4 regions of the Bradyrhizobium sp. ISRA464 genome follow, and region 1 is predicted to be linked to each of the others. Evidence: predicted binding sites of a transcription regulator. Region 1 holds the regulator's gene; each other region holds the start of a gene.

Region 1 (5,029 bases):
GTTGCGCTGGTCGGGCGCGGCGCTGCTTGCGGTGGCGCTGATCTGGGCGGTGCGGGTGCCGCAGTCGGACGTGCTGGTCGCGGCCGACGGCCGCAATGTGGCGGTCCGCGGCGGCGACGGGCGGCTGCATCTGATGCGGAGCGGCAAGGACGCCTTCCTGATCAAGGAGTGGCTGGCGGCGGACGCCGACGCGCGGACGGCGGCCGACGCCTCGCTCGCGGACGGCGTCTCCTGCGACGAGAACGGCTGCGTGACCCAGGGCGCGGGCGGCATGCTCGTTTCGCTGGCGATGCGGCCCGCGGCGCTGGCCGACGATTGCGAGCGTGCGGCGCTGATCGTGACGGCACGGCCGGCGCCGCAGGGCTGCGCGGCCTCGGTGATCGATGCCGAACGGCTGCGGCGGCGCCACGGCGCGCTGGTGCTGCGCCGCACCCGCGATGGCTTTGCCGTCGATGCGGTCAGGCCCGGCGGGATCGACCGGCCATGGACGCCGGCGGTTCCCGGCGACACCGAGAGCGAGACCGCGCTGCGCCTGCCCGGCCGCGCGCCGCGCCCGGCGGTGGATGCGACCCCGGCGGAGGCCGATCTGCAGGGCGACGATTAGTGCTGATCGGGGAGGGGATGGGTCGGCAGGTCAAAGGCGCCGAGGTGATACTCGTCCGAGTCAGGATCGGCGTCGGGCTTCTTGACTAGGGTAAACGTCGCTTCGGGGAATTGCTGCCAGACCTTCAGGTCGTCAGCCGTCACGGTCAGCCAGCCGAACCGGAACATGTAGCGGCCCGGCTCCGTGACGCGTCCAGCCTTTTGCCATGTGACCTTGTCGACCACCGAGCACGTCCTTGTCCGTGAGCGATGATGCGCCAAGGCGCCGTCCGACGCAAATCCCCAGACGCGCCCCGGAACCCGAAGTCCGGGGTCGCTCGAAATCGGTTAGGTCACATGCCGCAGGTCCAAACTCATCCTGCGGCCATGATGCGCTCAACCCAAAAACAGCGACGCGAATGCAGAGGGCCGCCGCTCGACCACCTTCGGCTTCTCGACGACAGGCGGGTGAAGAGCGGGTAGCTGCAGTACGGTGACGTGCTGTCCTTCGACGAGCTGGGTCACCAGCACATGGCTGCCGTCGGGGAATTCGACCGCATCATGATGGCGATCGGGAACGTCGGGCTCGACTTCGTTGAACACGCCGACGCGGAAGCCGATCGTCTTGGTCCAGATCCAGCGGCTGTCGTAGCGCACGTTCTCGACGAACGCGAGCTCGGTGCCGGGAAGCATGCAGACCGCGACATTTGGATCGCTCTCCGAAGCAAAGCCGCGGGTTGACGTGCCGCGGAATGTCGTGGTGATCAGCGTCTCTCCGACAACGGCGGGGCGCGATGCCACGGCGTGCAGACTATAGTCACACATCGGATGGCTCCTCATTTCGAGATAGCGACCCGTGCCTCTCCTGAGGCGCAGGCCTCTACCAGAGTGGACGACAGCAAACGAGGTTCTTCCCGTTTCTGGGCGATTGTACGACTGGCTGCGGAAGGCTCCGATCACAAACGCGCTACAGCGTTCCGGTGGTATCGGGACGCGCCGGAGGCCCTCGCGCAGCGCAGTCTATAGGCAACGGCGTTGCGCGTCGCTCGTTCCCTCACAACATGTGTTCAACTGCACGAAGGCACGCCGCGCTGCACGCGGTCGCGGCTGGACATGCGACGCGGTCAGTATTTGCGATAGAGCCCGATCAGCTTGCCCTGGATCCGTACGCGGTTTGGCGGCAGGATGCGCACTTCATAGGCGGTATTGGCAGGCTCGAGCGCGATCGACGCGCCGCGGCGGCGGAAGCGCTTCAGCGTCGCTTCCTCCTCGTCGATCAGCGCCACCACGATGTCGCCGGTGTTGGCGGTGTCGTTGCGCTGGATCAGCGCCATGTCGCCGTCGAGGATGCCGGCGTCGACCATGGAGTCGCCGCGCACCTCCAGCGCATAATGTTCGCCGGCGCCGAGCATGTCCGGCGGCACGCTGATGGTGTGGCTGCGGGTCTGCAGCGCCTCGATCGGCGTACCGGCCGCGATCCGGCCCATGACAGGGACGGCGACCGGCCGGTTGCCGTCATCCTCGGCGATCTGCGGCGTGCTGGAGCGCTTGCCGAGCGTGCCCTCGATAACACTGGGGGTGAAGCCGCGGCGGCCGTTGCCGCCGCCGGCCGAGAGTTCGGGAAGCTTGATCACCTCGATGGCGCGGGCGCGGTTCGGCAGGCGGCGGATGAAGCCGCGCTCCTCCAGTGCTGTAATGAGGCGGTGGATACCGGACTTCGAGCGCAGGTCGAGCGCATCCTTCATCTCGTCGAAAGAGGGCGGGACGCCGGCCTCCTTCAGACGTTCATTGATGAAACGCAGAAGTTCGTACTGTTTGCGCGTGAGCATCTCGAGTATTCCCCCGGTTGATAGCGTCGTTCGATTCCGAGACCTTCAGGGAGCCTGACCTCGGGAGCGCGAGACTTGCGACACTCCTCAGTGCGCTCCCATTTGTAGACACCAGTACTCGAAACAAATCATGAACGGACACTATATGTTCGATATGTGTTCCGCAACCACTTAATTTCCGGTGAACGCAGCCGCTCGCGCCTGATCGGTGCGGTCGCAAAGCCTCACTCAGGCAGTGTCAGGATCTCGCACGCCTCGCCTTTGACGGCCGCCGGCGCGAACGGCGGACGGATCACAAGTGCCCGTGCCGCAGCAAGATTCCCCAACAGCGAGCTGTCCTGCTGGGTGACGGGTGTCGCGATCAGCTTGCCGTCGTCGCGCTCTTCGAGCCGCGCACGGAGATAGTCCTCGCGCTGATCGTTGGCGGCGAGGTCACGGCCAAGCAGGGCGCTGTCGCGGACATGATGAATCACTTTTCGGCCGCTCAGGGCGCGAATCAACGGCACCAGAAACAGGAAGGCGCAGACATAGGACGACACCGGATTTCCGGGCAGGCCGATCACCCGCATTGTTCCCAGCCGGCCATGCATCATCGGCTTGCCCGGCCGCATCGCGATCCGCCAGAACGCCATCCGGACGCCCTCCGCCTCCAGCGACTGCTTGACGAGATCATGATCGCCGACCGAGGCGCCGCCGGTGGTGATCAGGATGTCGGCGTCCGCCTCCCGCGCCTGGCGGATGCCGGCCGTGGTGGCCGCCACCGTATCGGCGGCGATGCCGAGGTCGACGGTCTCCGCGCCCTCCGCGCGGGCCAGGGCCCGCAGCGCGTAGCCGTTGGAATAGACAATCTGGCCGGGGCCGGGGCGGGAGCCCGGCATCACCAGCTCGTCGCCGGTCGCCAGCACCGCGACCTTCGGACGGCGGCGCACGGCGAGTTCCGGATAGTTCATGGCCGCGGCGAGCGAGAGCGCGCGGTCGGAGAGGCGGCTGCCGGCCGCAAGCAGCACGTCGCCCGCGTGGAAGTCGACGCCAGCGGAGCGGATGTGCCGTCCCTTCGCGGCGGCCTCGGTGATCGTGATGTGGTCGCCGTCAGCCTTGGTGTCTTCCTGGATAATGACGGCGTCCGCGCCGTCAGGGATCACGCCGCCGGTGAAGATCCGCACCGCTTCGCCCGCGCCGACCGTCCGCTCGAACGGGCGGCCGGCGGCGACTTCGCCAATCACCTTCAGCCTGGCCGACAGGTCGGACGCATCGGCCGCGCGCACCGCATAGCCGTCCATCGCCGACATGGCCTGCGGCGGCTGCGTGCGCCGCGCCGCGACGTCGCGCGCCAGCGTGCGGTGGTAGGCGGCATCGAGCGCGACCGTCTCCTCCGGCAGCGGTTCGGCGCCGGCGAGAATGGCTGACAGGGCATCGGCAACCGGCATCAGGGCCACGGGCAGGGCTCCTCAAATCCCAAGGTCTTCATATTCCAAGTGCGGTGAGTGCCCTTGCCACGTCATCCGTCGATGTCACATGGATGGCATGTAGGCCGCGCGCCCGCGCACCCTCGATATTGGCCGCTGTGTCGTCGAAGAACAGGATCCGTGACGCCGGCACGCCGATCGCTCTTACCACATGATCATAGGCCTCGGCGTCCGGTTTTCGAAGGCCGATCGCCGACGACAGGAACACGTTGCGAAAATGCCTGAGCACATCGGCATAGGCGACCGAGAAATGCGCGATGTGGGCCGGGTTGGTGTTCGAGAAGGCATAGAGCGGCATCCGCTTCGCGGCTGTCGCCAGGAGCGGCGCGATACCCGGCATCTCGCCGGTGAAGATCGCGTTCCAGCCCTCGAGGAACTGCGCATCGGTGAGGTCGATGCCGAGCGAGCGGCGCAGGTTCGCGAAGAACGCCGCGTCGTCGACCTTGCCGGTCTCGTGATGCTTGAAGCTGTCGTCGACGACGAAGCGCCGTGCGAGATCGGCAGGCGCGCAGCCGGCGTGTCCCGCCCAGTTCGCCATCACCCTGTCGAAGCTGATGTCGAGCACGACGCGGCCGATATCGAACAGCAGCACGTCGACGGAATTGGGGGAGAGTTGCGTGGTCATTGCATGAACGGTGTACGAAAATTGCGGGCAGGCGGCAATGTCTTCGATTGGGGAGTCCTCGATGATGGCTCCCTCAGTTCACGTCATTGCGAGGAGCTCGCGACAAAATTGCAAAGCAATTTTGCGCTGAAGCGACGACTTGTCCGCCGAAGCCTCGGCGAAGGCGGAAGCAATCCATCGCTCCGCCCCGCCGTCATACCCCGCGCATGCGGGGTATCCAGTACGCTGCGGCCTCTCGGGTCAATCACTGCTGCCTCTGGAATACTGGATCGCCCGCTTTCGCGGGCGATGACAGTCGTTGAGATATGGCTTTGCGTTCTCGCGACACGATCTGTCCGAGCTTTGCTTCTTCGTTTCGCCCTCTCTTGATCAGAGGGCGCAGGGAAAGCCGGGTGCCGATCGCACCCATGGGTCCCGAGCAAATGGAAAGCTCGGGAGGTAGGACCACAGGTGAAACCGGAGCAATCCCGGCTTTCCCTGCGCGATGGGTTACGGCTTATACGTGCTCTCCCCGGCGAGACTGGGCT
Region 2 (5,029 bases), 3.5 Mb from region 1:
GCACTCAGCGCGCGATCGGCGATGCCGCGGTCGACGGAGTCGGCATCCGCTGCCGAGGCAAAATCCCTGACCCGGCGCAGCAGGCGGCCGGCGATGCGCGGCGTGCCGCGGGCGCGGCGCGCGATCTCGTTGGCGCCGTCGGGGCTCATGCCGATGTTGAGCACGCGGGCGCCGCGGGTGACGATCTTCTCCAGCTCCTCCTCGGTGTAGAAGTTCAGCCGGATCGGAATGCCGAAACGGTCGCGCAACGGATTGGTGAGCAGGCCTGCGCGCGTCGTCGCGCCGACCAGCGTGAACTTTGAAAGCTCGATCTTCACCGAGCGCGCCGCGGGTCCCTCGCCGATGATGAGGTCGAGCTGGAAATCTTCCATCGCCGGATAGAGCACTTCTTCCACCGCTGGGCTCAGGCGATGGATCTCGTCGATGAACAGCACGTCGCGCTCTTCGAGATTGGTGAGCAGCGCGGCGAGATCGCCGGCCTTGGCGATGACGGGGCCCGACGTGGCCCGAAAGCCGACGCCGAGCTCGCGGGCGACGATCTGCGCCAGCGTGGTCTTGCCGAGGCCCGGAGGCCCGACGAACAGCACGTGATCCAGCGCCTCGCCGCGCTTCTTCGCCGCCTCGATGAAGATCGAGAGATTCTTGCGCGCCTGCGCCTGGCCGACGAACTCCGTCAGCGACTGCGGGCGCAGCGCGGTGTCGCCGACGTCATCGGAGCGGCGTTCGGGCGTGACGATGCGGGAGGGCGTGTTCATTGGCACAACGTGGCACTGCGCACATGCGGCATAGGCGGTGGCTGGGCTCCCCTCCCCCTTGTGGGGTCGAGACGAGCCAAGCTCGCTCTTAGGGGTTGGGGAAGGGGGGCCACACGAAGACCGCCTCCGTGGCTACCCCTCTCCCCCACCCTCCCCCACAAGGGGGGAGGGAGCGCAGCGGAGCACGCGGACCAAGTGGCGCACAATCTCGGAAACGTGTTCACTTCGACAATTCCTTCAGGCCCAGCCGGATCAGTTGCGCGGTTTCGGCCTTCTCACCGGCGCTGCGCGAGGCGGCGGCGATCGCGGCGGCGGCCTGCGGCTGGCCGTAGCCGAGATTGACCAGCGCGGAGATCGCGTCCGTGACGGGCCGCGGCGCGCGGTTGTTGTCGATCGCGCCCGAAAGCTGCACCACGGCCGGATCGACATCGGCAAAGCCGGGCGCCTTGTCCTTCAATTCGCTGACGATGCGCTCGGCGACCTTCGGCCCGACCCCCGGCGTGCGGGCGACCGCCGCCTTGTCGCGCAGCGCGATGGCATTTGCGAGGTCGGTCGGCGGCAGCGTGCCGAGCACCGCGAGCGCGACCTTGGCGCCGACGCCCTGCACGGTCTGCAGCAGGCGAAACCACTCGCGCTCATGATCGCTGCGGAAGCCGAACAGCTTGATCTGGTCCTCGCGGACATAGGTCTCGATCGACAGCACCGCAGCCGCGCCCGGCGACGGCAGCGCCTGCAGCGTGCGGCTGGCGCAGTGCACCTGGTAACCAACGCCGCCGACATCGAGAATCACATAGTCCTCGCCATAGGAATCGATCAGGCCCTTGAGCTTGCCGATCATCGTGCCACCTCGGACTTGGCGCTCGCGTCGCGTTCGTTCGCTTTGGCGTTGGCTTTGGTGAGGCAAGCACCGGCGGAAGGGTTCCCTCCCCCCTTGCGGGGTCCGAGGCGCGCGAAGCTCGCTCTCGAGGTTAGGGAGAGGGGTACCACTTGCTCCGCCTTATGAGGCAGAGCACGGACGGCGCTCACATCGTGATCGATTCCCGTGCGAATTTCGTTGATAGGTCGCCGTCGCATCTCATGCGTCGGAGCCTGCGGCTTACCCCTCTCCCCAACTCTCCCCCGCAAGGGGGGAGGGAGCCCGACAAGCGTGCTCTCCTCACGTCGCGCGAAGTCGAAGTCCCCCCTCATAGGCTTGCCACCTTCAGCCGCAGCGCGGCGCTCTGGCGGTGATGCGCGTGCGTGATCGCGATCGCCAGCGCATCGGCCGCGTCGGCGGATGGCGGCTCGGCTTTCGGTAGCAGGATCTTCAACATCACCTGGATCTGGTTCTTCTCGGCATGTCCGGCGCCGACCACCGTCTTCTTGACCTGGTTCGGCGCGTATTCCGCGACAGAGATGCCGAACATTGCAGGCGCCAGCATGGCAACGCCGCGCGCTTGCCCGAGCTTGAGCGTGGCGACGCCGTCCTTGTTGACGAAGGTCTGTTCCACCGCCGCCTCAGCCGGCCTGTAGTCGCCGAGCACGGCGGCAAGCCCCTCATGGATCGCGAGCAGGCGGCTCGCGAGCGGCAGGCTATCGGGCGTTTCGACCGAGCCGCAGGCGATGTAGACCAGCCGGTTGCCCTCGGTCTCGATCACGCCCCAGCCGGTGCGGCGGAGGCCCGGATCGATACCGATGATGCGGACGGGGGAGCGAATCGGCTGCGATGTCATGGGGGAGTGATACCGCCTGTGCACCGAGAACGAAACACAAACGGAGCGTCATCCCCTGCCCCGCTTGTCATGCCCTGCTCGTCATCCCCGCGAAAAGCGGGGATCCAGTATGCGCGGCAGGGCTCTGGAATACTGGGTCGCCCAGTCAAGCCGGGCGATGACAGCAATGCAAGCGGCGTCAGCCGCCCATCTTCGCCATGAGCGCGTCGGACACTTCGAAATTGGCGAACACGTTCTGCACGTCGTCGTGCTCGTTGAGCATGTCCATCAGCTTCAACAGCTTTTCGCCGGTCTCATCGTCGACCGAGACGGTGTTCTGCGGCTTCCAGGTCAGCGCGGCCTTGCGCGGTTCGCCGAACTTCGCCTCCAGCGCCTTGGCGACCTCGCGGAATGTATCCTGCGAGGCGTAGACCTCGTGGCCGCCCTCGCTGGAGACCACGTCGTCGGCGCCGGCCTCGATGGCCGCATCCAGCATGGCGTCGTCGGAGGCGACGCTCTTGTCGTATTCGATGATGCCGGTGCGGTCGAACATGAAGGCGACCGAGCCGGTTTCGCCGAGATTGCCGCCGGACTTGGTGAAGAAGGAGCGGATGTCGGAGGCGGCGCGGTTGCGGTTGTCGGTCAGTGCCTCGACGATCACGGCGACGCCGCCGGGACCATAACCCTCGTAGCGGATCTCTTCGTAGTTTTCGCCGTCGCTGCCGGACGCCTTCTTGATGGCGCGCTCGATATTGTCCTTGGGCATGTTCTCGGCGCGCGCCGCGACCACGGCGGCGCGCAGACGCGGATTCATCGCCGGATCCGGGGTGCCCAGCTTGGCCGCCACGGTGATTTCGCGGGCCAGCTTGCCGAAAAGCTTCGACCGCTGGGCATCCTGCCGGCCCTTGCGGTGCATGATGTTCTTGAATTGGGAATGGCCGGCCATGCGAGGTCTCTTGGAAGCGTCAGGTCAAAGGGGGTGGAAAGCGCGGCCTTATAGGCCTCCCTCCGGCCAAAATCAAAGATCGGCGGGGCGTTCCGTCACAGATACTACCGCAGGCCGGAATATGAGGCACCTGTTAACCATGACTTCATGACCGGATGAGAGGATCGGCCGTCCCACCCTTATTCCCAAGAGTCCCCCATGGCGTTCGGTTTGTTTCGAAGGCGAGGGCCGGAGCCGGTTGCACCTGCCGTCAAATCAGAGGTTCCGGCCGCGAGTGTCGCGCCCGAAGCCCTCACCTCGACCGAGAGCGATTCGGCCAGGGAAATCCTGGAACTATTGGAACTCGAGCTCGGCGGCATGATCCGTCAGCTCGAGCGCGCCGCAGGCTCGGTAGCCGCGGGTGCAGAAGCCACGGCCGCGACGCTTGCGACCATCCGGGCGCGCACCGACGCGCTGACCGGCCGCACCAGCGCCGCGCAGAGCACCGCGACGACATTCTCGGAAGCCGCCGACAGGTTCACCCATTCCGCCGACGGCATCGGCCAGCAGGTGCGCAACGCCAGCAAACTCGCCGACGACGCCGCAGCCGCGGCGCGCGAAGCCACCGCCAATGTCGACCGCCTGCGCGAATCCTCGGCCGCGATCGGCAACGTTGTCAATCTGATCGCGCAGATCGCGCGCCAGACCACGCTGCTTGCGCTCAACTCGACGATCGAGGCGGCGCGCGCCGGCGCCGCAGGCAAGGGCTTTGCGGTGGTCGCAACCGAGGTCAAGGCGCTCGCGGTGCAGACCCAGAGCGCGACCGAGGAGATCACCAAGAAGATCGAGGCGCTGCAGAAGGACGCCACTGGATCCGCGGACGCCGTGCACCGCATCTCGCAGGCGATCGAAGCGATCCGCCCGGTCTTCGAGCACGTCAACGGCGCAGTCGTCGAGCAGAACCAGATCACCGGCGAGATCGGCCAGAACGCCGCCTCCGCGTCTCACTTCATCGTCTCGGTCGGAACCAGCGCCGGCGAGATCGACAGCGCAACGCAGGAAGCCGCAGCGCATGGCGACAACGTCGCCAGGGCCGGCAAGGCCGTGACCGCCTTCGCCCAGAAGCTGAAGACGCGCTGCGGCAGAACGAGTGCGAGGATCACCGCAGGAACGAGCGCCTGCCCTGCAGCCTCGGCATCGAGATCAAGACCGCGCGCGGCACTATCACCGCGCCGGTCTACGAGCTTGCGATGGACGGCCTCCTGATCGGCGGGCCGGAGGCCGACAAGCTCCCTGCGCATGAGAACCTGAGCGCGACCTTGCAGGATATCGGCGCCTGCCGCATCAGGATCGGCGAACGCTCCAGGGCCGGCGCACAGGCGCGGTTCGAGGCGCCGACCGCCGAGCTGCGCGAGAAGATCGAAGACAGGATGTGGGCGATCCACGAGGAGAATACCGAGTTCGTCACCCGTGCGATGGAAGCAGGCGGCGCGCTGACTAAAATCTTCGAGAACGCCATCGCAAACGGTGCAGTCACGATCGACGACCTGTTCGACACCGACTATGTCGAGATACCGGGCACCAATCCGGTGCAGTACCGCACCAAAATGCTCGATTGGGCGGAGCGCGCGCTGCCGCCGTTCCAGGAAGCGTTCCTC
Region 3 (5,029 bases), 110 kb from region 1:
TGGTTTGTAGCGGCGTGAACCGATAGAGCTGGTTCAGCACGACATCCGGCATCGCTTCGCGCTTCAGTTCGATCACGACGCGGAAGCCATCGCGATCGGATTCGTCGCGGAGATCGGCAATGCCCTCGATCTTCTTCTCGCGGATCAGGTCACCGATCCGCTCGACCATGGTGGCCTTGTTCACCTGGTAGGGGATCTCCGTGATGATGATCGCCTCACGGTCCTTGCGCAGGGATTCAACCGAGACCTTGCCGCGCATTACGATCGAGCCGCGGCCGAGATGATAGGACGACCGGATGCCCTGGCGGCCGAGGATGATGCCGCCGGTCGGGAAATCCGGACCGGGAATGATGTTGATCAAGTCGTCGATTGTGAGCGCAGGGTTGTCAATCAGCGCCACGCAGGCGTCGACGACCTCGCCAAGGTTGTGCGGCGGGATGTTGGTGGCCATGCCCACCGCAATGCCACCCGCGCCGTTGACCAGCAGGTTCGGGAACCGCGTCGGCAGAACCGACGGTTCCTGCTCCGAATTATCGTAGTTCGGCTGGAAGTCGACGGTGTCCTCGTCGATATCCGCGAGCACGGCCTGCGCCGCTCGCGTCAACCGCGCTTCGGTATATCGATAGGCCGCCGGCGGATCGCCGTCGACCGAGCCAAAATTGCCCTGGCCGTCGACGAGGGGCACGCGCATGGAAAAGTCCTGCGCCATGCGCACCATCGCGTCGTAGATCGATTGGTCGCCATGTGGATGATATTTACCGATGACGTCGCCGACCACGCGCGCGGATTTGACGTACTTCTTGTCCGGCGTATGCCCCTGCTCGTGCATCGAGTACAGGATGCGCCGATGCACCGGCTTCAGTCCGTCGCGCGCATCGGGCAGCGCACGCGACACGATCACGCTCATCGCGTAATCGAGGTAGGACTTTTTCATCTCGTCGAGAATGGAAACGGGACGAATGTCTGAGGGCCCCGGCGGCTCGCCGGGCTTGTCATCTTCGGGTTCGGACAAAGGGGAAATCCGGTCAGTTCTACTGGAGAATCATATAGCGCATCGAAGACCTGAAAACCACCCTCGCCCGGCTTCGGAAAGCCGTTTTTCCCTTCGTTTTTTCATGGACTTACGGGGTGATCTCTGGATTCGAGGACACCCTGGTCCGAGACGCGTGCGGCGAGTGGCGAACAGCGAATGGAACCCAGTCCCCTACTCGCTATTCGCCATTCGCTATTCGCTTCTTTTGCTCACGGCCCAAGCACCACCGCGTGCATGATGCGTCCGGGCATCAAGGTAAACAGCCCGGCAATGACCAGCGCGCCGAAGAAGATGCCGATCATCGTGAACTTGTGACGGCGAACATCGCGCGTCCGCGCCGCTGCCACTCCCAACGCCAGCATCATCAGCGTGAAGATCGACAGCAGATGGATCGGGCTCCACGGCCCCATCAGACGGATCTGATGGATCCAGAACGAGCTCAGCGCCACGACCAGCATCAGGATCACCCAGATCCAGCCCAGGGTCCGGTGCGGCAACGTGCCCTTGGGCGCGGCGAGCTGAATGGAGCCAAGCACAAAGGCGGCCAGCGCTGCAAAGGCATGGAACGGGATCGCTGGAGCAGCGTCGAGCAGAGGCGCAAGGCTCATGGTGGCAGGCCTTCAATACCGGCCGCAACAACGTCGCTACCGCCGCGCCAATGTAAATATCATTAACATTGGCCTTTGTCAAAGCGCAGAATTCACCGCTCCGCTTCGTGAAATAGGTTCAATATATCAATAGATTATCCTAATATATTGCTATCTGACGTGAGGATACGAACGCGACACATCAAGCCACAGTTCCGCGAAGCGATCTTCACGGAACTGCGCCTGACAGGGTTGTTCGAAAGGTGACAATCCCGTTCAGAACGGGATGTCGTCGTCCATGTCGCTGTTGCGGCTGCCGGCGGCGACCGCGCGCCGCGGCGCCGAACTTGTCGGACCGGCCGATCCAAAATCGTTGCCGCCGTCGTCGGAGAAGCTGCCACCTCCGCCGCCGCCGCGCCCGTCGAGCATGGTCAGGTTGGAGTTGAAGCCCTGCAGCACGACCTCGGTCGAGTACTTCTCGACGCCGCTCTGGTCGGTCCATTTGCGGGTCTGCAACTGGCCCTCGATGTACACCTTGGCGCCTTTCTTGAGGTACTGCTCGGCGACCTTGCAGAGGCCCTCGTTGAAGATCACGACGCGGTGCCACTCGGTCTTTTCCTTGCGCTCGCCGGTGCCCTTGTCGCGCCAGGTTTCCGAAGTGGCGATGGAAAGGTTTGCGATCGGACGGCCGTCCTGCGTCCGCCGGATTTCCGGATCCTTGCCGAGGTTTCCGACCAGGATCACCTTGTTCACGCTTCCCGCCATCGCTTCATCTCCACTCAAAACCGGGCGGCCGGACATCGGCCGCCACTCTCAACCTTCGCCACTTACTGCAGGCGTCGAACGCCCCTATACGCCGACGCCGCCCCGCCGCCTCCGCCATTCGCACGGCCACTCAGCGGTTATCCCCACATATAGCATCGCCCGGCGAAATGTTCCAGCTTTGTTCCACGCAACCAGCCGTAGCAAGAATCTTGGTTACGGATCGCAGGCCGGCTCCGCCGCAAAAGCCGCTCCAACTGCCAGAGCCTCAGAAAAAATATAAACAAATCATAGTCTTGCCGAGACCGAACTTCTTCCGCGAGTGTGGCATTTGGGAGACGGCCTTTTCGGTTGAATCGGAGTATAGGTTTGATTGGATGGCGCGGGCGCTCGCGTCGCCGCTTCGGGACCAAGGGAAGCGGAAGGGGTGGGAGATCGATCATGAAGAAATATTTGCTGGCTACGGTCGCACTGATTGCATTTGCTGCGCCGGCCGCTGCGGCCGACCTGGCCGCGCGTCCTTACACCAAGGCGCCGCCGCCGATGGTTGCCGCGGTGTACGATTGGAGCGGTTTCTATATTGGTGCCAACGGCGGCTGGGGTTCGAGCCGCAACAGTTGGGACTCGGTCCCGCCGTTCCTGGTCGGCGCGGAAGGCAGTCATGATGCGACCGGCGGCGTGGCCGGTGGCCAGATCGGCTATCGCTGGCAGGCCGGCACCTGGGTGTTCGGCCTTGAGGCACAGGGCGACTGGGCCGACCTGAAGGGCAGCAACACCAGCCTGCTGTTCCCCGGCTTCGTCAACACCTCGAAGATCGATGCGTTCGGCCTGTTCACCGGTCAGATCGGTTACGCCGCCAACAACGTCCTGCTCTACCTGAAGGGCGGCGCCGCCGTGACCTCGAACAAATACCGCATCAACGATCTCACCGGCGCGCTGTTTGCGAGCAGCGGTGACGACACCCGCTGGGGCGGCACGGTTGGCGTGGGCCTCGAATTTGGCTTCGCGCCGAACTGGACGGCCGGCGTCGAGTACGATCACCTGTTCATGCAAGATCGCACCCTCGACTTCACCTCGCCGGCGACCGGCGTCATCGTCGGCAGCGATCGCATCCGTCAGGACGTCGATCTCGTCACCGTCCGCGTGAACTACAAGTGGGGTGGCCCCGTCGTCGCGAAGTACTGATCGCGCGATCGGATTTCTTGGGGACGAAAAGGCCGGCCTTGTGCCGGCCTTTTTGTTGGCCTGATGGTTGGGTCGGGCGCACCGCGCTCCCTCCAATTGGGGCGGTCCCCGTTGCCGCAAAACACTGATCGCGCGATCTGACGAGGCCGCGAAGGGCCGGCCCGATGCCGGTCTTTTTGTCCCGGGCCGCTTTCAGTTTCGGATCGGCCTGCGCGGCGCGCGCGTCTGCAGAACTCCTTCACACGTTAAGGAGTTGTGAAGACGGAACCAGCGCAACTTGTTGGCGACTGTGGCCGCTCAGCGACAGTCCTTCCGCGAAACACATGGTAATGTTTGTTCCCAAGTGCAGAGCTTTTCTCAGGAAGGGGGATCCCATGAAGAAGTTCCTGGTCGCAACGGTCAGCATCGCCGCTCTCGGCATTACCTCCGCGTCGGCAGCCGACCTGGCCGCGCGTCCTTACACCAAGGCGCCGCCGCCGATGGTTGCCGCGGTGTACGACTGGAGCGGTTTCTATATTGGTGCCAACGGCGGTTGGGGTTCGAGCCGCAACAGTTGGGACTCGGTCCCGCCGTTCCTGGTCGGCGCGGAAGGCAGTCATGATGCGACCGGCGGCGTGGCCGGTGGCCAGATCGGCTATCGCTGGCAGGCCGGCACCTGGGTGTTCGGCCTTGAGGCACAGGGCGACTGGGCCGACCTGAAGGGCAGCAACACCAGCCTGCTGTTCCCCGGCTTCGTCAACACCTCGAAGATCGATGCGTTCGGCCTGTTCACCGGTCAGATCGGTTACGCCGCCAACAACGTCCTGCTCTACCTGAAGGGCGGCGCCGCCGTGACCTCGAACAAATACCGCATCAACGATCTCACCGGCGCGCTGTTTGCGAGCAGCGGTGACGACACCCGCTGGGGCGGCACGGTTGGCGTGGGCCTCGAATTTGGCTTCGCGCCGAACTGGACGGCCGGCGTCGAGTACGATCACCTGTTCATGCAAGATCGCACCCTCAACTTCACCTCGCCGGCGACCGGCGTCATCGTCGGCAGCGATCGCATCCGTCAGGACGTCGATCTCGTCACCGTCCGTTTGAACTACAAGTTCGGTGGCCCGGTCGTCGCGCGCTACTGATCGTAGGAGTTGATGCTATTCAGCGAAAAGGCCGGCCTCGCGCCGGCCTTTTTGTTGCCCGGAGAGCACACGCCTGTGCCCAGCCGGCGTTCTGGGCTGCACGTTTCCCGTGCATTGTTGTTTTCCGGAGACACACGTCCCAGCTTATCCGTGTAGAAGCGCGCCAACGTCACGCAACACTGCCGTGACGCTCCCTTCGAGGGCTTGAAGGGACAACAAGAAGAATGGGACTGGGATTTTGAAAATGAAGACCGTTTTGCTGGCGTCGGCCGGCTTGCTTGTTTTGAGTGCGTTTGCTCCGGCCTCGGCCGCGGACATGGCGGCGCGTGCGCCCTACGTCA
Region 4 (5,029 bases), 3.2 Mb from region 1:
ACCGGCGCCGGCTTGCCGACCTTCTTCTCGATCGCGCGCTTGAGTTCGAGGGCGCGGGGCGAGAGCGCCTCGGCCTTGGCCTTCAGCAGATAGGCGTCGAGGCCGCCATTGTGGTCGACGCTCTTGATCGCGCTGGTCGAGACGCGCAGGCGCACGTTGCGGCCGAGCGCTTCGGAGATGAAGGTGATGTTGGCCAGGTTCGGCAGGAAGCGCCGCTTGGTCTTGATGTTCGAGTGGCTCACCTTGTGGCCCACCTGGGGGCCCTTGGCCGTCAGTTCGCAGCGCCGGGACATTTCACAAAATCCTTTTCCATCCCCGCCTCTCTATCCGGGCGTGCAATCACACGGCCCGCGCGGGGGTTTTGAATTCGCGTCCATTTTCCAGGAACCGCGGGTGTATAGGGGGAGATGGCCGCAGCGTCAAGATTATATCGCCGCATGGGCGCCCCGGAAATTGCCGGTTCATAAGCCGTTCCAGCCACTTAACGCCTGAGATGGCAACCATATAAAGGGCGTATTCGGCTGCAATTCTGGTTCCATAAAGACGCGCGCGGGTTTGATGACGCGTGTTCTGGGCGCAAGACCGGCGCCCGCTTTTGCGGAACACGCGTTGTCTGGCCAATTCGACTGCCTAAATGACACGATCGAGCGCCGATAGCAGGACCGTCAGGTAAGTGACTACCCCAATTGCCATTTTGCCGCCCTCCGGGTGGCTGCTCGGCCTGTTGGCCGGCGCATTGATGCTGCTCGGCCCGGAGGCTGCGAAGGCCCAGGGGCGGCTCGATGCGCAGTATGAGGCCACGCTCGCCGGTATCCCGGTCGGCAAGGGCTCCTGGACCATCGAAATCGGCGACGACACCTTCTCCGCCTCGGCCCAGGGCGGCACCGCGGGGCTGTTGAAGGCGTTCGCCGGCGGCACCGGCACCGGCGCCTCGCAGGGCCGCGTCGTCAACGGCGCGCTGGTGGCCAATTCCTACACCGCGACCACCACCACCTCGAAGAAGTCAGAGACGATCCGGATGGTGCTCGCCAATGGCAACGTCAAGGATTCCATGATCGAGCCGGTGCCGCCTGTTGATGCCGACCGCATTCCGGTCACCGACGCGCACAAGAAGGGCGTGTTCGATCCGATGACCGGCTCGATGCTGCGCGTGCCTGGGAATACCGAGCTGTTGAGCCCGGATAGCTGCCGCACCGCCGCCGGCGTGTTCGACGGGCGCATGCGCTACGATCTCAAGCTGGATTACAAGCGGGTGGTGACGGTGAAGGCCGATCGCGGCTATCACGGCCCGGCGCTGGTCTGCGCGATCTATTTCGTGCCGATCTCGGGCTACATCCCGGATCGCCCCGTGATCAAATACCTCGCCGCCCAGCGCAACATCGAGATCACGCTGGTGCCGATCGCAGGCACGCGCATCCTGGTGCCGTTCCGTATGACGATCCCGACCCCGCTCGGCCCCGCGATGCTGGAAGCCACCTCGTTCGTCACCACGGCCGCGCCGCCGCGCGTGGCGAAGACGCAGTAGCGGCGGGCAAAACACCTCGTCATTGCCGGGCTTGACCCAGCAATCCGTCGTTTCGAGAGAGGTCTTTGGGTTGATGGATGCCCGGGTCAAGCCGGTCAAGCCCGGGCATGACGAGTGACGAGAAGCGGCGGGAATGCTTTCCCTCTCACCCAACGGGAGGGGGTTCCTCGCGCCAGGCATGCAACAAACGTCACCGGAATCCAGTTGACTCTTGCTCGATTCTGATCCGACTCGGCGATATCAGGAATTTAAGGGACTCAGCACCTTTACCAGCCGCTTGTGGAGCCCAGATAAACTTGATCTAGTGCCGCGGCCCGAAGGTCACCCGAGATGTTGCGGTGAACGTTTCAGGCCTGGAGGGGAGTCAGCGATTCGGGCGCGATTCGTTCTCAACCCGTTCCGAAGCTTAAGTTTGGCGCGGAAAGCGTCGCATTGTGAGACAGATTTTGCGAAACACGCTGCCAGACCGTCACCCCCGCGCAACGGCTCCGCCGTTGTCGCTGGAGGAGGCCGCGCAGCGGCCGTCTCGAAGGGCGACAGCCCCGCTTCGTCCGCGAGAGGAAAGTCCGATCAAAACGTGCGGATAGATCTCGGCCGTGCATCCTCCGAGACGCGCTACGCGCTCCTCAGGATGACGGAACGGCTATAACGCCACCAGTTCAAGAAACACCTGCAAGATATGGCTTTCTCATCCTCGTTCGGAAATGACCGCGTGCCCGGCGCTGGCGTCACCGCTGTTCTCGGGCCGACCAACACCGGCAAGACGCATCTCGCGATCGAGCGGATGCTGGCGCACTCGTCGGGCGTGATCGGCCTGCCGCTGCGGCTGCTGGCGCGCGAGGTCTACAACAAGATCGCCGATCGCGCGGGCGAGGAGAGCGTCGCGCTCATCACCGGCGAGGAGAAGATCAAGCCGAAATCGCCGCGCTTCTGGGTCTCAACCGTGGAGGCGATGCCGCGCGATCTCGACGTCTCGTTCCTGGCCGTCGACGAGATCCAGATCGCCGCCGATCTCGAGCGCGGGCACGTCTTCACCGATCGCATCCTCAACCGTCGCGGCCGCGACGAGACGCTGCTGCTGGGGGCCGCGACGATGCGGCCGATCATCGAGCGGCTGTTGCCGGGCGCCTCCATCGTGACGCGGCCGAGATTGTCGCAGCTCGAATTCGCCGGCGACCGCAAGATCACGCGCCAGCCGCGGCGCACGGCGATCGTCGCGTTCTCGGCCGACGAGGTCTATGCGATCGCCGAGCTGATCCGCCGCCAGCATGGCGGTGCGGCGGTCGTGCTCGGCTCGCTCAGCCCACGCACACGCAATGCGCAGGTCGCGATGTTCCAGAACGGCGACGTCGATTATCTCGTCGCCACCGATGCGATCGGCATGGGGCTCAATCTCGACGTCGATCACGTCGCCTTCGCCTCCGACCGCAAATATGACGGCTACCAGTTCCGCCGGCTGACGCCGGCCGAATTCGCGCAGATCGCCGGCCGCGCCGGGCGCGCCACGCGCAACGGCACCTTCGGCACCACCGGGCGCTGCGCGCCGTTCGAGCCGGAACTGGTGAACGCGCTGCAGAACCACACCTTCGACAGCGTCAAGATGCTGCAATGGCGCAATGCGAAGCTCGATTTCGCCTCGCTCGGCACGCTGCAGGTATCGCTGGCGCTGCCGCCCGGCCACGAGACGCTGACGCGGGCGCCGGTCGCCGAGGACCAGCGCGTGCTCGATCATGCCGCACGCGATGCCGAAGTGCGCGACATGGCGCATGGGGCGGCCGCGGTGGAACGGCTGTGGGAGGCCTGTCAGATCCCGGACTACCGGAAACTGTCACCGGCCGCCCACGCCGAACTCGTGACCACGCTGTACGGCTTCCTGATGCAAAAGGGGCGTATCCCCGACGCATGGTTCGCCGCCCAGGTCGACCAGGCCGACCGCACCGACGGCGATATCGACACGCTATCGGGCCGAATCGCGCAGATTCGCACCTGGACCTTCGTCGCCAACCGGCCGGATTGGCTGTCCGACCCGGAGCATTGGCAGGGGATCACGCGCGAGCTCGAAAATAAATTATCCGATGCGCTGCATGAACGGCTCACGGAGCGTTTCGTTGACAGGCGGACCAGTGTATTGATGCGCCGCCTGCGGGAGAACTCAGTTTTGAATACGGAAATTGGCAAAACCGGCGATGTGATCGTGGAAGGTCATGTGATCGGCCGGCTCGATGGATTCACCTTTGCGCCCGATGCCGCCGAAGCCGGCTCTGACGCCAAGGCCCTGCAGGCCGCCGCCCAGCAGGTGCTGGCGCGCGAGATCGACGCGCGTGCCGAGAAATTGGGCGCCGCGCCCGACGAGCAGTTCGTGCTGACCTCCGACGGCACCATCCGCTGGACTGGCGATGCGGTCGCCAAGCTGGTCGCGGCCGAGGACGCGCTGCATCCGCGGCTGCGCATCATTTCCGACGAGCGGCTGACCGGCGCCTCGCGTGAAGCCGTGCAGAACCGGCTCGACCTCTGGCTCAAGACCCATATCGAGAAGCTGCTCGGGCCGCTGTTCGAGCTCTCCAAGGCCGAGGATCTGCAGGGCATTGCCCGCGGCATCGCTTTCCAGCTTGTGGAGGCGCTCGGCGTGCTCGAGCGGTCGAAGATCGCCTCCGAGATGAAGGATCTCGACCAGCCGTCGCGCGCCACCTTGCGCAAATACGGCGTGCGGTTCGGCGCCTACCACATCTATTTCCCGCAGCTGTTGAAGCCCGCGGCGCGTTCGCTGGCCTCGCTGCTGTGGGCCGAGAAGCAGAACAATGTCGACATGGGCGCGCTGTCGAACGTGCAGCATCTGGCGTCGAGCGGCCGCACCTCGTTCCCGGTCGACAAGGCCCTGCCGCGCGATGCCTATCGCGTGCTCGGCTATCGCCAGTGCGGCGAGCGCGCGGTGCGCGTCGACATCCTGGAGCGGCTGGCCGATCTGATCCGCCCGGCGCTGGCCTGGCGCGAGACCTCGCCGGGCGAAAAGCCCGCCGGGGCGTTCGACGGCCGCGGCTTTGTCGTGACCCAGGCGATGACCTCGCTGACCGGATCCGCAGGCGAGGATTTTGCCTCGATCCTGCGCGCGCTCGGCTACCGCATGGATCGCCGTCCGCCGCTGCCGCCAAAGCCGGCTGAACCGGCGCCGGCCGAGAGCACCGAGGCGGCCGCCGCCGAGACGCCGGCCGAGGCCACCACGGACGCTATTGCCGATACGCCCGCTGAGGCGAGCGCGGAGGTTGCCGCCGAGATGCCGGTCGAGGCCAGCGCCGATGCGCCGGAGGCGGATGCCGCGAGCGATCAGCCGGTGTCCGGCGATCCCGCGCCGTCGGCCGCGCTGCTGCCCGAAGTCGGCTTCGCGCCCGCCACGGGTGAAGCGACCCCGGCCGTTGCCGAAGCACAGCCCGAGGCCGTCGCCCAAGCCGCGCCGGAACCTGTGGCGCCGTCCGAAGCGCCCGCTGCTGATGCCGCGGCCGAGCCCGT

Evidence for each region. The regulator LexA, encoded in region 1, represses DNA repair genes until DNA is damaged. The targets are predictions, from matches to a motif close to TGTTCNNNNTGTGTTCNG.
Region 2: ruvC (crossover junction endodeoxyribonuclease RuvC) is a predicted target of LexA. The motif match lies at 2,498-2,515, and genes of this name have one in related genera.
Region 3: MTX19_RS19150 (single-stranded DNA-binding protein) is a predicted target of LexA. The motif match lies at 2,554-2,571, and genes of this name have one in related genera.
Region 4: MTX19_RS03615 (helicase-related protein) is a predicted target of LexA. The motif match lies at 1,910-1,927, and genes of this name have one in related genera.

What each region holds. Positions count from the first base shown of each region.
Region 1 covers NZ_CP094526.1:3,951,829-3,956,857, forward strand. The annotation lists gene MTX19_RS18585 (ComEC/Rec2 family competence protein) at 1-604, shown strand, start outside; gene MTX19_RS18590 (hypothetical protein) at 601-828, opposite strand; gene MTX19_RS18595 (hypothetical protein) at 979-1,407, opposite strand; gene lexA (transcriptional repressor LexA) at 1,707-2,411, opposite strand; gene glp (gephyrin-like molybdotransferase Glp) at 2,636-3,847, opposite strand; gene MTX19_RS18610 (HAD family phosphatase) at 3,876-4,502, opposite strand.
Region 2 covers NZ_CP094526.1:7,436,254-7,441,282, forward strand. The annotation lists gene ruvB (Holliday junction branch migration DNA helicase RuvB) at 1-755, opposite strand, end outside; gene ruvA (Holliday junction branch migration protein RuvA) at 976-1,593, opposite strand; gene ruvC (crossover junction endodeoxyribonuclease RuvC) at 1,940-2,467, opposite strand; gene MTX19_RS34415 (YebC/PmpR family DNA-binding transcriptional regulator) at 2,646-3,392, opposite strand; partial or broken gene MTX19_RS34420 (methyl-accepting chemotaxis protein) at 3,591-5,029, shown strand, end outside.
Region 3 covers NZ_CP094526.1:4,064,629-4,069,657, reverse strand. The annotation lists gene gyrA (DNA gyrase subunit A) at 1-1,012, opposite strand, end outside; gene MTX19_RS19155 (DUF2306 domain-containing protein) at 1,243-1,641, opposite strand; gene MTX19_RS19150 (single-stranded DNA-binding protein) at 1,897-2,385, opposite strand; gene MTX19_RS19145 (outer membrane beta-barrel protein) at 2,824-3,567, shown strand; gene MTX19_RS19140 (outer membrane beta-barrel protein) at 3,942-4,688, shown strand; gene MTX19_RS19135 (outer membrane protein) at 4,933-5,029, shown strand, end outside.
Region 4 covers NZ_CP094526.1:771,269-776,297, forward strand. The annotation lists gene rpmB (50S ribosomal protein L28) at 1-293, opposite strand, end outside; gene MTX19_RS03610 (DUF3108 domain-containing protein) at 740-1,525, shown strand; gene MTX19_RS03615 (helicase-related protein) at 2,205-5,029, shown strand, end outside.